Regions from separate parts of the Nonomuraea sp. NPDC049309 genome, predicted to be linked through region 2. Evidence: riboswitches for the same ligand, from Rfam matches in the RefSeq annotation. Region 2 holds a riboswitch; the other holds the start of a gene.
The links. Region 2 has a riboswitch for cobalamin ahead of ACGFIM_RS28370 (ribonucleoside-diphosphate reductase subunit alpha). Riboswitches for the same ligand answer to the same signal wherever they lie in the genome.
Positions count from the first base shown of each region.

Region 1: linked by a shared signal. The riboswitch ahead of ACGFIM_RS10320 (ABC transporter substrate-binding protein) and the one ahead of ACGFIM_RS28370 (ribonucleoside-diphosphate reductase subunit alpha) in region 2 are both predicted to bind cobalamin.

Region 1 covers NZ_JBICSH010000001.1:2,295,191-2,299,975, reverse strand. Annotated here, with positions in the region: gene ACGFIM_RS10340 (maleylpyruvate isomerase N-terminal domain-containing protein) at 1-28, shown strand, start outside; gene ACGFIM_RS10335 (sigma factor) at 65-328, shown strand; gene ACGFIM_RS10330 (histidine phosphatase family protein) at 501-1,082, opposite strand; gene ACGFIM_RS10325 (Gfo/Idh/MocA family protein) at 1,867-2,733, shown strand; adenosylcobalamin-variant (AdoCbl-variant) riboswitch at 2,773-2,895, shown strand; gene ACGFIM_RS10320 (ABC transporter substrate-binding protein) at 2,933-3,907, shown strand; gene ACGFIM_RS10315 (FecCD family ABC transporter permease) at 3,909-4,785, shown strand, end outside.
Region 2 covers NZ_JBICSH010000004.1:733,776-738,560, reverse strand. Annotated here, with positions in the region: gene ACGFIM_RS28370 (ribonucleoside-diphosphate reductase subunit alpha) at 6-2,165, opposite strand; cobalamin riboswitch at 2,292-2,490, opposite strand; gene ACGFIM_RS28365 (tripartite tricarboxylate transporter substrate-binding protein) at 2,495-3,460, opposite strand; gene ACGFIM_RS28360 (SAM-dependent methyltransferase) at 3,558-4,313, opposite strand; gene glmS (glutamine--fructose-6-phosphate transaminase (isomerizing)) at 4,372-4,785, opposite strand, start outside.

The DNA of each region.
Region 1 (4,785 bases), on a different contig from region 2:
CCGAGGGCGACCCCGCGCTCGCCCGTGACCTGATCGCCGCCGCCGCGACCCTGGGGTGCGACTGATGAGCGACATGGACGTGCGTGCCCGCCTCGCCGCCGGCGACCTCGACGCGCTGGCCGACGCCTACGACCGGCACGGCCCGTACGTCTACGGCGTCGCCGTCAAGGTCACCGGCAGCCAGGCGCAGGCGGAGGAGATCACGCAGCGGGTGTTCGTGGCGTTGTGGGGGAATCCGCTCTCGTACGACCCGGCACTCGGCTCGCTCCGCGGCCGGCTGGCGAGCATGGCGCTGCACGAGTCCGCCCTGCACGCCCACGTCGGCTGATCCACGCGGCCCGCCCGCGCCAGCCCGGACGGTCGCGCGCCCGAGTCCGCGATGGCCTGGGGGCACGCAACACGGATGGCCGCGCGCGCCCGAGTCCGTGAGGGCGTGGGTCTGGGGCGCGCAGCCCGGATGGTCCCGTGCGCCCGAGCCCGATGGCCGGGGCGCGGACCGGTCAGGTGACGGGGGCGTTCCAGGCGAGCAGCACCGGCTCGTCGTGCTCGTAGCCGAGCCGCGAGTACGTGCCGGTGTCCAGCCGGAGCAACCGGCCGTCCTCGGGAGCCAAGCCCAGCCACCGTGCGGCCAGCACACGCAGGAAGTGCCCGTGCGCCACCAGCGCCACCCGGCCCTCCACGGCGCGGGCCCGCGCGATCACCCGGTCGGCGCGCACCGCCACCTCCGAGGCGCTCTCGCCCGGATGCTCGGCATCGCCGGGGATCACGCCGTCACGCCACAAGTACCAACCCGGCCGCGTCTCACGGATCTTCGCCGTGGTGATGCCCTCATAGCCGCCGTAGTCCCACTCCCACAGGTCGGGATCCACCTCGTACTCGGTCAAACCGGCCAGCTCCGCCGTCCGCCTCGCCCGCTGCGCGGGGGAGACGAGCACCAGGTCGAAAGGCTCTTTCGTCAGCGGCGCCAGCGCTCTGGCCTGCTCCTCGCCGTGCTCCGTCAGAGGCAGGTCCGTACGGCCCGTGTGCCTGCCCGCCTTACTCCACTCGGTCTCTCCATGCCTGAGCAGCAGCATCTCCTTCATGGCTCCATCATCCGGCACGCCCGATCGCGCCCACCCGCCGGTACCCGCCCGCCTCTCTCCGCGCGCCCGCCGACGACCCGCACGGCCGCATCCGGGCCGCTGCTCAGCACGGAATCCGTGGGCGATCGGGTCCGTGGGCGATCGGCGCGCCACAGCGGCATGACACGCCACACCGGCTTGACGGTGCCACAGCCGGCTTGGCGCGCCAAGCCGGCCTGGCAGGCCACACCGGCTTGACGCCACACCTGCCTCACGCCACACCGCCAAGCGCCACCCGCTCAAGCACGCGGCCGGCGGATGCGCCGCCGGCCGTGGCCGGCTTCGGGAAGCCACATCCGCTCACGCGCGGCCGGCCCGCCGGTGCACCTTCGCGGCGTGAACGATGTTCGGCCTCGCCCCACGCTTTGATCGCTTGCGCGGAGAAGGCGCGCCTGTGCCGCGGGTCGCCCGCCTGACGCGCGAGCGACCTGCCGGGTGCGCGCTTGTGCGGGCGGACAGGGACCCGGCCCCGGCCCCTGCGCGCATCGTTCGCCTACCGCACGCGGAGGTCGGCGCGGCCGCGGCGGGGGAGGGGCGGTACGGCCGTCCGGCGTGTGGCCTGCGGTCCTGTGCGTGGGCTGGTCGCTCGGTGCGTGCGGGCCGTCCGGTGGGTGGCCGGCCGTGCGGTGTGTGGCCGGCTGCTCGGGGTGTCCGGCCGGGGCGCGGGTGGACATCGAGGTGGAGGGATCTTCGGTGGTGTGTCGTCTAAGGTGAAAGATCGGGTGATTCGCGAAGGAGGACGTGCATGGAACCGGTGGCGGTCGGGCTGATCGGCGCGGGACCCTGGGCGCGGATGGCGCACGCGCCCATGCTGGCCAAGAGCCCGCACACGAGGCTGGCCGGCGTCTGGGCCCGCCGCCCCGAGGCCGCCGCCGAGCTGGGCGCGCCCGTGTACGCGAGCGTCGAGGAGCTGTTCGACAACTGCGAGGCGGTCGCGTTCTGCGTGCCGCCCGCCGTCCAGGCCGAGTACGCCGTGCGCGCCGCCCGCGCCGGCAAGGCCCTGCTGCTGGAGAAGCCGCTCGCGGACGAGCCGGCGGCCGCCCGCCGGGTGGCGGACGCGATCGCCGAGGCGGGCGTCGCCTCCCAGATGGTCTTCTCGCTGCGCTACACCGCCGCCGTCCGCCGGTTCCTGGCCCGCTGCGCCGAGGTGGAGCCGTTCGGCGGCCACGCGGCCAACATCTCCGGCGTGCTGCTCGGCGACCATCCGTTCGCGACGCCCTGGCGGCTGGAACGCGGTGCGCTGCTCGACGTGGGACCGCACGTGATCGATCTGCTGGACGCCGCGCTCGGCCCCGTCACGGGCGTGCGGGCGCACGGCCACCCGCTGCGCTGGGTCGGCCTGCTGCTCGAGCACGAGGGCGGCGCGGTCAGCGAGGCGTCGCTCAGCATGGCGGCCGGTGGTGAGACGCCGCCGGCCGGCATCGCCGTGTACGGCCGCACCGGCAGCGCCGTCCTGTCGCCCCAGGTCGATGGCGACGACTACCTGGCCACGGTCGCCGAGGAGTTCGCCGCGACCGTACGGAAGGGCGGCGGTCATCCGCTCGACGCCGCGCACGGCCTGCGCATCCAGGAGATCATCGCCGAGGCGGAGGCCCAACTGGCGACCCCTTGACTCCTCGGGCGGGCGGGGAATTGATACCGTTTGCCCGACGCGCAGTGCGCAGCGAAGTCCGGTGAGATTCCGGCGCTGTCCCGCAACTGTCATAGCCAGGTCGCCTGCCTCTGCGCCGACGCATATCAACCCTCGTGGAAAAGGGTGATCCGTCACTACAAGCGGGTCTCTCGGTTCCAACAGTGTGAAAGGACTTCTCGTGAGGCCCGTACGCACGGTTCTCGCGGGCGCGCTGCTGGGAACGCTCGCTCTGGCCGGTTGCGGCCAGACCGGCACCACAGCCGGCACTGCCGCCCCCTCATCCGCCGCTTCCTCCACCGCCCCCGCCGGCGGCGGCTTCCCCGTCACCGTCGAGGCCGCCAACGGCAAGGTCACCATCCCCAAGCGGCCCGAGCGCATCGTCTCGCTCTCGGCCACCCACACCGAGACCCTGTACGCCATCGGCGCCGGCTCGCAGGTCGTCGCCGTGGACGACCGCTCCAACCACCCGCCGGAGGCCCCCACGACGGAGCTGTCCGGCTTCAAGCCGAACGTCGAGGCCATCGTCGCCCAGAAGCCCGACCTCGTCGTGGTGTCGGACGACATCGACGACATCGTCTCCGAGCTGGGCAAGGTCGACGTGCCCGTGCTCCACCAGCCCGCCGCCACGAACCTGGACGAGGCGTATGAGGAGATCTCCGAGCTGGGCGCGGCCACCGGCCACCAGGCCGATGCCGACAAGGTCGTCACCGACATGAAGGCCGCCATCGACGACCTGGTCTCCAAGGCGCCCAAGGACGCCGGGCTCACCTACTACCACGAGCTCGACCAGACGCCGTACGCCGTGACGTCCAAGACGTTCATCGGCCAGATCTACGGCATGTTCGGCCTGACCAACATCGCCGACAAGGCTCCCGACGCGGCCGGCGGGTACCCCAAGCTGTCGGCCGAGTTCGTCGCCCAGGCCGACCCCGACCTGATCTTCCTCGCCGACGTCAAGTGCTGCGGGCAGAACAAGGAGGCGCTGGCCGCCCGCCCCGGCTGGAAGAACCTGTCCGCCGTTGAGAACGACCGGGTGATCGAGCTGGACGACGACATCGCGTCCCGCTGGGGGCCGCGCGTCGTCGACCTGGCGAGGAGCATCGGCGCGGCCGTGGCCGACGCGGCGCAGGCGAAGACCGACGGCGCGAGCTGACGTGGCGACTCAGGCCCGCCCCGCACGGGCCCGGCCGCTGTGGCTCGCCGGCGCCCTGCTCCTGCTGGCCGCCTGCATGATCGCGGGGCTGCTCGACGGCGCCGCCGACATCTCGCCCTGGCAGGTGGTGCTCCAGGTCGTGGACTGGCTCCCGCTCGTCCACGTGGACTCCGGCCTCGCGCCGGTCGAGCAGGGGCTGCTGTTCGAGCTGCGGCTGCCCAGGGTGCTCATGGCGGCCGTGGTCGGCGGGCTGCTCGCCATGGCCGGAGCCGGGTACCAGGGCGTCTTCCGCAACCCGCTCGCCGACCCGTACCTGCTGGGCGCGGCGGCGGGGGCCGGGCTCGCGGCGACGGCGGCGATCGTGCTGCTGCCGTCCGCCAGCGTGCCCGTGGCCGCCTTCGCGGGCGCGGTGGGCGGGGTGCTCCTCGCGTACACGCTGGGCAACACGGCCGGGCGCAGCGGCGGCACGGCCACGCTCGTGCTGGCGGGCGTGGCGGTCACCTCGTTCCTGACCGCCATCCAGACCGTCCTGCAGCAGCTCGAGGTGGAGAAGCTCCAGCGCATCTACGCGTGGATCCTCGGTGACCTCGGCGGCGGGTGGGACCAGGTCCTGCTGGTGCTGCCTTACGCCGCCGTCTCCGCCGTGCTGCTCCTGCTGCACGGGCGCATGCTCGACGTGCTGTCCGTCGGCGACGAGGAGGCCGCGGGGCTCGGCGTGCGGGCCGGGCGGGTGCGGTTCGTGGTGCTGCTCGCCGCCTCCCTGGCCACCGCGGCGGCCGTCGCGGTGAGCGGGCTCATCGGGTTCGTCGGCATCGTCGTCCCGCACGTGGTGCGGCGGCTGGCCGGCGGCTCGTACCGGATCGTGCTGCCGCTGTCGC
Region 2 (4,785 bases):
GCTCCTTACTGGCAGGCTTCGCAGGTCTCGGGGTTCTCAAGAGAGCAGGCCACCGCCTGCGCCGGGGGCGCGGCGACCGTGGTCTGCGCGATGCGCGTCGCGGGCCGCGAGCGCAGGTAGTAGGTGGTCTTCAGGCCCTTCTTCCAGGCGTAGGCGTACATCGACGAGAGCTTGCCGATGGTCGGGCTCGCCATGAACAGGTTGAGCGACTGCGACTGGTCGATGTACGGCTGCCGCGCGGCGGCCAGGTCGATGAGCGCCTTCTGCGGCAGCTCCCAGGCCGTGCGGTAGAGCTTCTTGAGGTCGCCGGGCACGCCAGGCACCTGCTGCACCGAGCCGTCGGCCCGCTTGATGTCGTCGCGCACCTGGTCGGTCCACAGCCCGCGCGCCTTCAGATCGGCCACCAGGTAGCGGTTGACCTGGAGGAACTCGCCCGACAGGGTCTCGCGCTTGAACACGTTGGACACCTGCGGCTCGATGCACTCGTAGCAGCCGGCGATCGAGGCGATGGTGGCGGTGGGGGCGATCGCGACCAGCAGCGAGTTGCGCAGGCCGGTCTCGGCGATCTTCGCGCGCAGCGCGTCCCAGCGCGGGCCGGTGGCCGCGCCGTAGTGGTCGGGGTGCAGCACTCCCCCGGCCGCCCTGGTCTCGTCGTACGAGGGGTGCCGGCCGCGCTCGGCCGCGAGGTCGGCCGAGGTGTCGTACGCGGCCAGCGCGATCTCCTCGGCGATCCTGGTGGACAGCTCGAGAGCCTGCGGCGAGTCGAACGGCAGGCGCAGCGTGAAGAACACGTCGGCGAGGCCCATCACGCCGAGCCCGATCGGCCGCCACCGCTTGTTGGCCGCCTCGGCCTGCGGCGTCGGGTAGAAGCCGAGGTCGATGGTGCGGTCGAGGACGCGTACGGCGGTGCGCACGGTGCGGCGCAGCCGCTGCCAGTCCATGTCACCGCCGTTCAGGTGGGCGGCCAGGTTGACCGAGCCGAGGTTGCACACCGCCGTCTCGGCGTCGCTGGTGACCTCCAGGATCTCGGTGCACAGGTTGGACAGGTGGATGACGTTCTCCGGGCGGGCCGTCTGGTTGGAGGTGCGGTTGGCGGCGTCCTTGAACGTCATCCAGCCGTTGCCGGTCTGGGCGAGGGTGCGCATCATGCGGCCGTACAGGGTGCGAGCGGGAATCTGCCGGACATATCGCCCGGCGGCCTCGTAAGCGCGATATCTCGCGTCGAACTCCTCCCCGTACAGGTCGGTGAGATCCGGCACCTCCTTCGGGTCGAACAGCGACCACATCTCGTCGGCCTCGACCCGGCGCATGAACTCGTCGGGCACCCAGTTGGCGAGGTTGAGGTTGTGGGTGCGGCGGGCGTCCTCGCCGGTGTTGTCGCGCAGCTCCAGGAACTCCTCGATGTCGGCGTGCCAGGTCTCCAGATAGACGCAGGCCGCGCCCTTGCGCCGGCCACCCTGGTTGACCGCCGCCACCGAGGCGTCGAGCGTGCGCAGCCACGGCACGATGCCGTTGGAGTGACCGTTGGTGCCCCTGATCAGCGAGCCGCGCGAGCGCACCCGGGTCCACGAGATGCCGATGCCGCCCGCGTACTTCGACAGCCTGGCCACCTGGCCGTACCGCTCGTAGATGGCCTCCAGCTCGTCGCGCGGCGAGTCGAGCAGGAAGCACGACGACAGCTGCGGGCGGCGCGCGCCGGAGTTGAACAGCGTGGGCGAGCTCGGCAGGTAGGACAGCGTGGACATCAGCGCGTACAGCTCGGCCGCCTCCGCGACGGTGCCGGAGAGCCCGCAGGCCACGCGCATGAAGAAGTGCTGGGGCCGCTCGAGCACCGCCCGCGTCTCGGGGTGGCGCAGCAGGTAGCGGTCGTAGACCGTACGGAGCCCGAAGTACTCGAAACGGGCGTCCGCCTCGTCCGAGACCAGCGCGTCCAGCTCGGCCGCGTGCGCGGCGACGAACCCGGCGAGGCGGTCCTGGATCAGCCCGGCCGCGTGCGTGGCGGCGATGGACTCGGAGAACGTCCGCACGCCGTGCCCGGCCGCCTCGTCGGCGATCTCCTCGGCCAGCAGCGCGGCGGCGACCCGGGAGTTGGCCGGATCGGCGATCACCCGGGCGGCGGCCTCCTCGATGGCCAGCCGGCGGTCAACCTCAACGATCTGGGTCACGTGCTCTCTCCCTCGCGAGCCTCCCCTCGAAAGGCAGGCGAGAGCACGGCGGAGCGCGGCGCGGCGCGCCGATCCCGCGTGTGCCCGGCCCGCCCTCGAGGCCATGAACACTGCGCGCACGGGCACGCGGCCCGGCGCATCACTGGCAGGTCTTCGGGCTTGCGGGCACGCTCCGTGGAGCACCTAATGGCCGTCGCTTCCCGGATCTCTCCAGTGCTGATGACGGCGGTCGTTCCCGCTCACCGCTGCGGGGCAGCCCCGGAATCTCACCGGGTTCCCTTTTGCTCCGCCTCGGACGAGGCGAACCAGCGACGAGCGAGATCCTACATCTAGTGGCCGTTCCCGCAACTACCCCAGCATGTTGTGGCTTTGGCCGTGTCGACCATCCCGAGATCGCGCAGCACGGCGCGGGTTCGGGCCAGCTCGGTGTCCAGCCAGAGGGCGAAGTCGTCGCCGGCCAGCGGGATCGGCAGCCAGCCCGCGGCCCGGCAGGCGGCCTCCCACGCGGATGAGCCGAGGATCTCGTCGCACATGCGCACGGCCGCATCGCGGCTCTCCTCGGCCATGCCTTCGGGGCCGAACGCGCCCACCCAGTCCTTGAAGTCCACCCGCACGCCGCACTCCAGCAGGGCCGGCGCGTCCAGCTCGGGCAGGCGGGCGGCCGACGAGACCGCGAGCGGCCTGATCCGCCTGCGCTCGATCCCGGCCCGCCAGGCCGACAGCGGTCCCGCGGCGGCCACGGCCCTGCCGGACAGCAGCGCGGCCATGACCTCGGCCTCGCTGGGGTAGCCGGTGTAGTCGACCTGCCGGGTGTCGGCGCCGAGCGCCCGCGCGATGAGGCCGAACAGCAGGTGGTCGGGCTCGCCCGGCGAGCCGCCGGCCAGCCGGGTGTGCCCGGGGTCGGCCAGCATCCGCGCGCCGAAGTCGTCGAAGTCCTTCAGCGGCGAGCCGTCGGGGACGACCACGACCAGGGCCTCGCCGCTGAGCCTGGCGAGCGGGGTGGCGGTTCCGACGATGCTCTGGCTGTTGTTGAGCTCGGCGGCCGCCGCCGCGGGCAGGCCGCTCAGCGCCAGGTCGAAGCCGCCGCCCGGTTGGTAGCCGACGGCCTGCGCGGCCCCCGCGAACGCCTGCCCGACCCGCTCGCAGCGCCTTCCGTCCGGCCTGAGCGTGAACCCGGTGACCGGCACGGATCCCCCGGCCCGCTCGGTCCCGCAGCCGGCGACGGCGGCCGCCAAGCCGAGGCCGCAGGCCAGAAAGCGCCGGCGGCGCATGTGCTTCTCCCCCGAAACCCCCATTACTCCAGGTTATTAACCGATTACGGCAGGCTATACACCGGGGTCACGGTAGTTATTCAAAATCGCTATATTTCGCAGTTTTCCTTGATTTTTGGACTTATTCGGCTTTACGGGCGACTCCGGCCATGAGGGACGACGGCAGCGACCAGTCGCCCACCAGCTTGGGCCGGTCCGGCCGCCAGTCCGTGGCCTGCACGAGGCCGGGCGGGTCCAGCGGGAAGTCGCCGAAGAACTCCCTGATCCGCGCGGGCGAGCGGTCGGTCCCGCCGCCGGGACGGGTGTAGGACCCCTCGTCGTCGGTGCGGCCGGTCGTGGCGTGGGAGATCACCAGGTAGCTGCCCGGCGCCAGCCGCTCGCGCAGCGCGGCCACGGCCCCCTGGGGGTCGTCGGAGTCGGGGATGAAGTGCAGGATCGACACCAGCAGCACGCCGATCGGACGGCTGAAGTCCAGGAACTCCCCCGCCTTGTCCACCACGTCGCCGGGGTCGAGAAGGTTCGCCTGAACGAAACGGGCCCTGCCCGGCGAGCGCCTGAGCAGGACCGCGGCGTGCGCCCGCACCACGGGGTCGCAGTCGACGTACACGACCTTGGCCTCCGGCGCCACCTCGTGCGCGCTGCCCTGCGTGGGCAGCCCGCTGCCGAGGTCGAGGAACTGGTCGACCCCGGCGCGGGCGACGTAGCGTACGGCACGCTGAAGGAAGGCCCGGTTCGCGCGGGCCAGCGGGACCGCCTCCGGGATCAGCTCGGCGAGCTGATCGAGGGCCTGGCGATCGACCGCGAAGTTGTCCTTCCCGCCGAGCATGTAGTCATACATGCGTGCGGGATGGGGCCTGCGATGGTCGAACTGCCGCACACTTTGAATTTATGACGTCGGCGGCGATTTAACGATAGGCTGGACCATTTTGGATTAGCTACTCCACCGTAACGCTCTTGGCGAGATTACGTGGCTTGTCCACATCGCGGCCGAGCGCCACCGCCGCGTAGTAGGCGAAGAGCTGCAGCGGGATCGTCAGCAGGATCGGGTCCAGCTCGATCTCGTTCTTCGGGATGACGATGACGTCGTCGGCCAGCTTGGGGTCGGGCTCGCGGTGGCCCACCATGAGCACCTGGCCGCCGCGGGCGCGGATCTCGCCGAGCGTGGTGAGGTTCTTGTCGAGCAGCTCGTCGTCTGGGACGATCGCGACCGTCGGCATGTCCGGGCCGATGAGCGCGAGCGGGCCGTGCTTGAGCTCGCTCGCCGGGTACGCCTCGGCGTGCACGTACGAGATCTCCTTGAGCTTCTGCGCGCCCTCGCGCGCCACCGGGTAGCCGCGCACGCGCCCGAC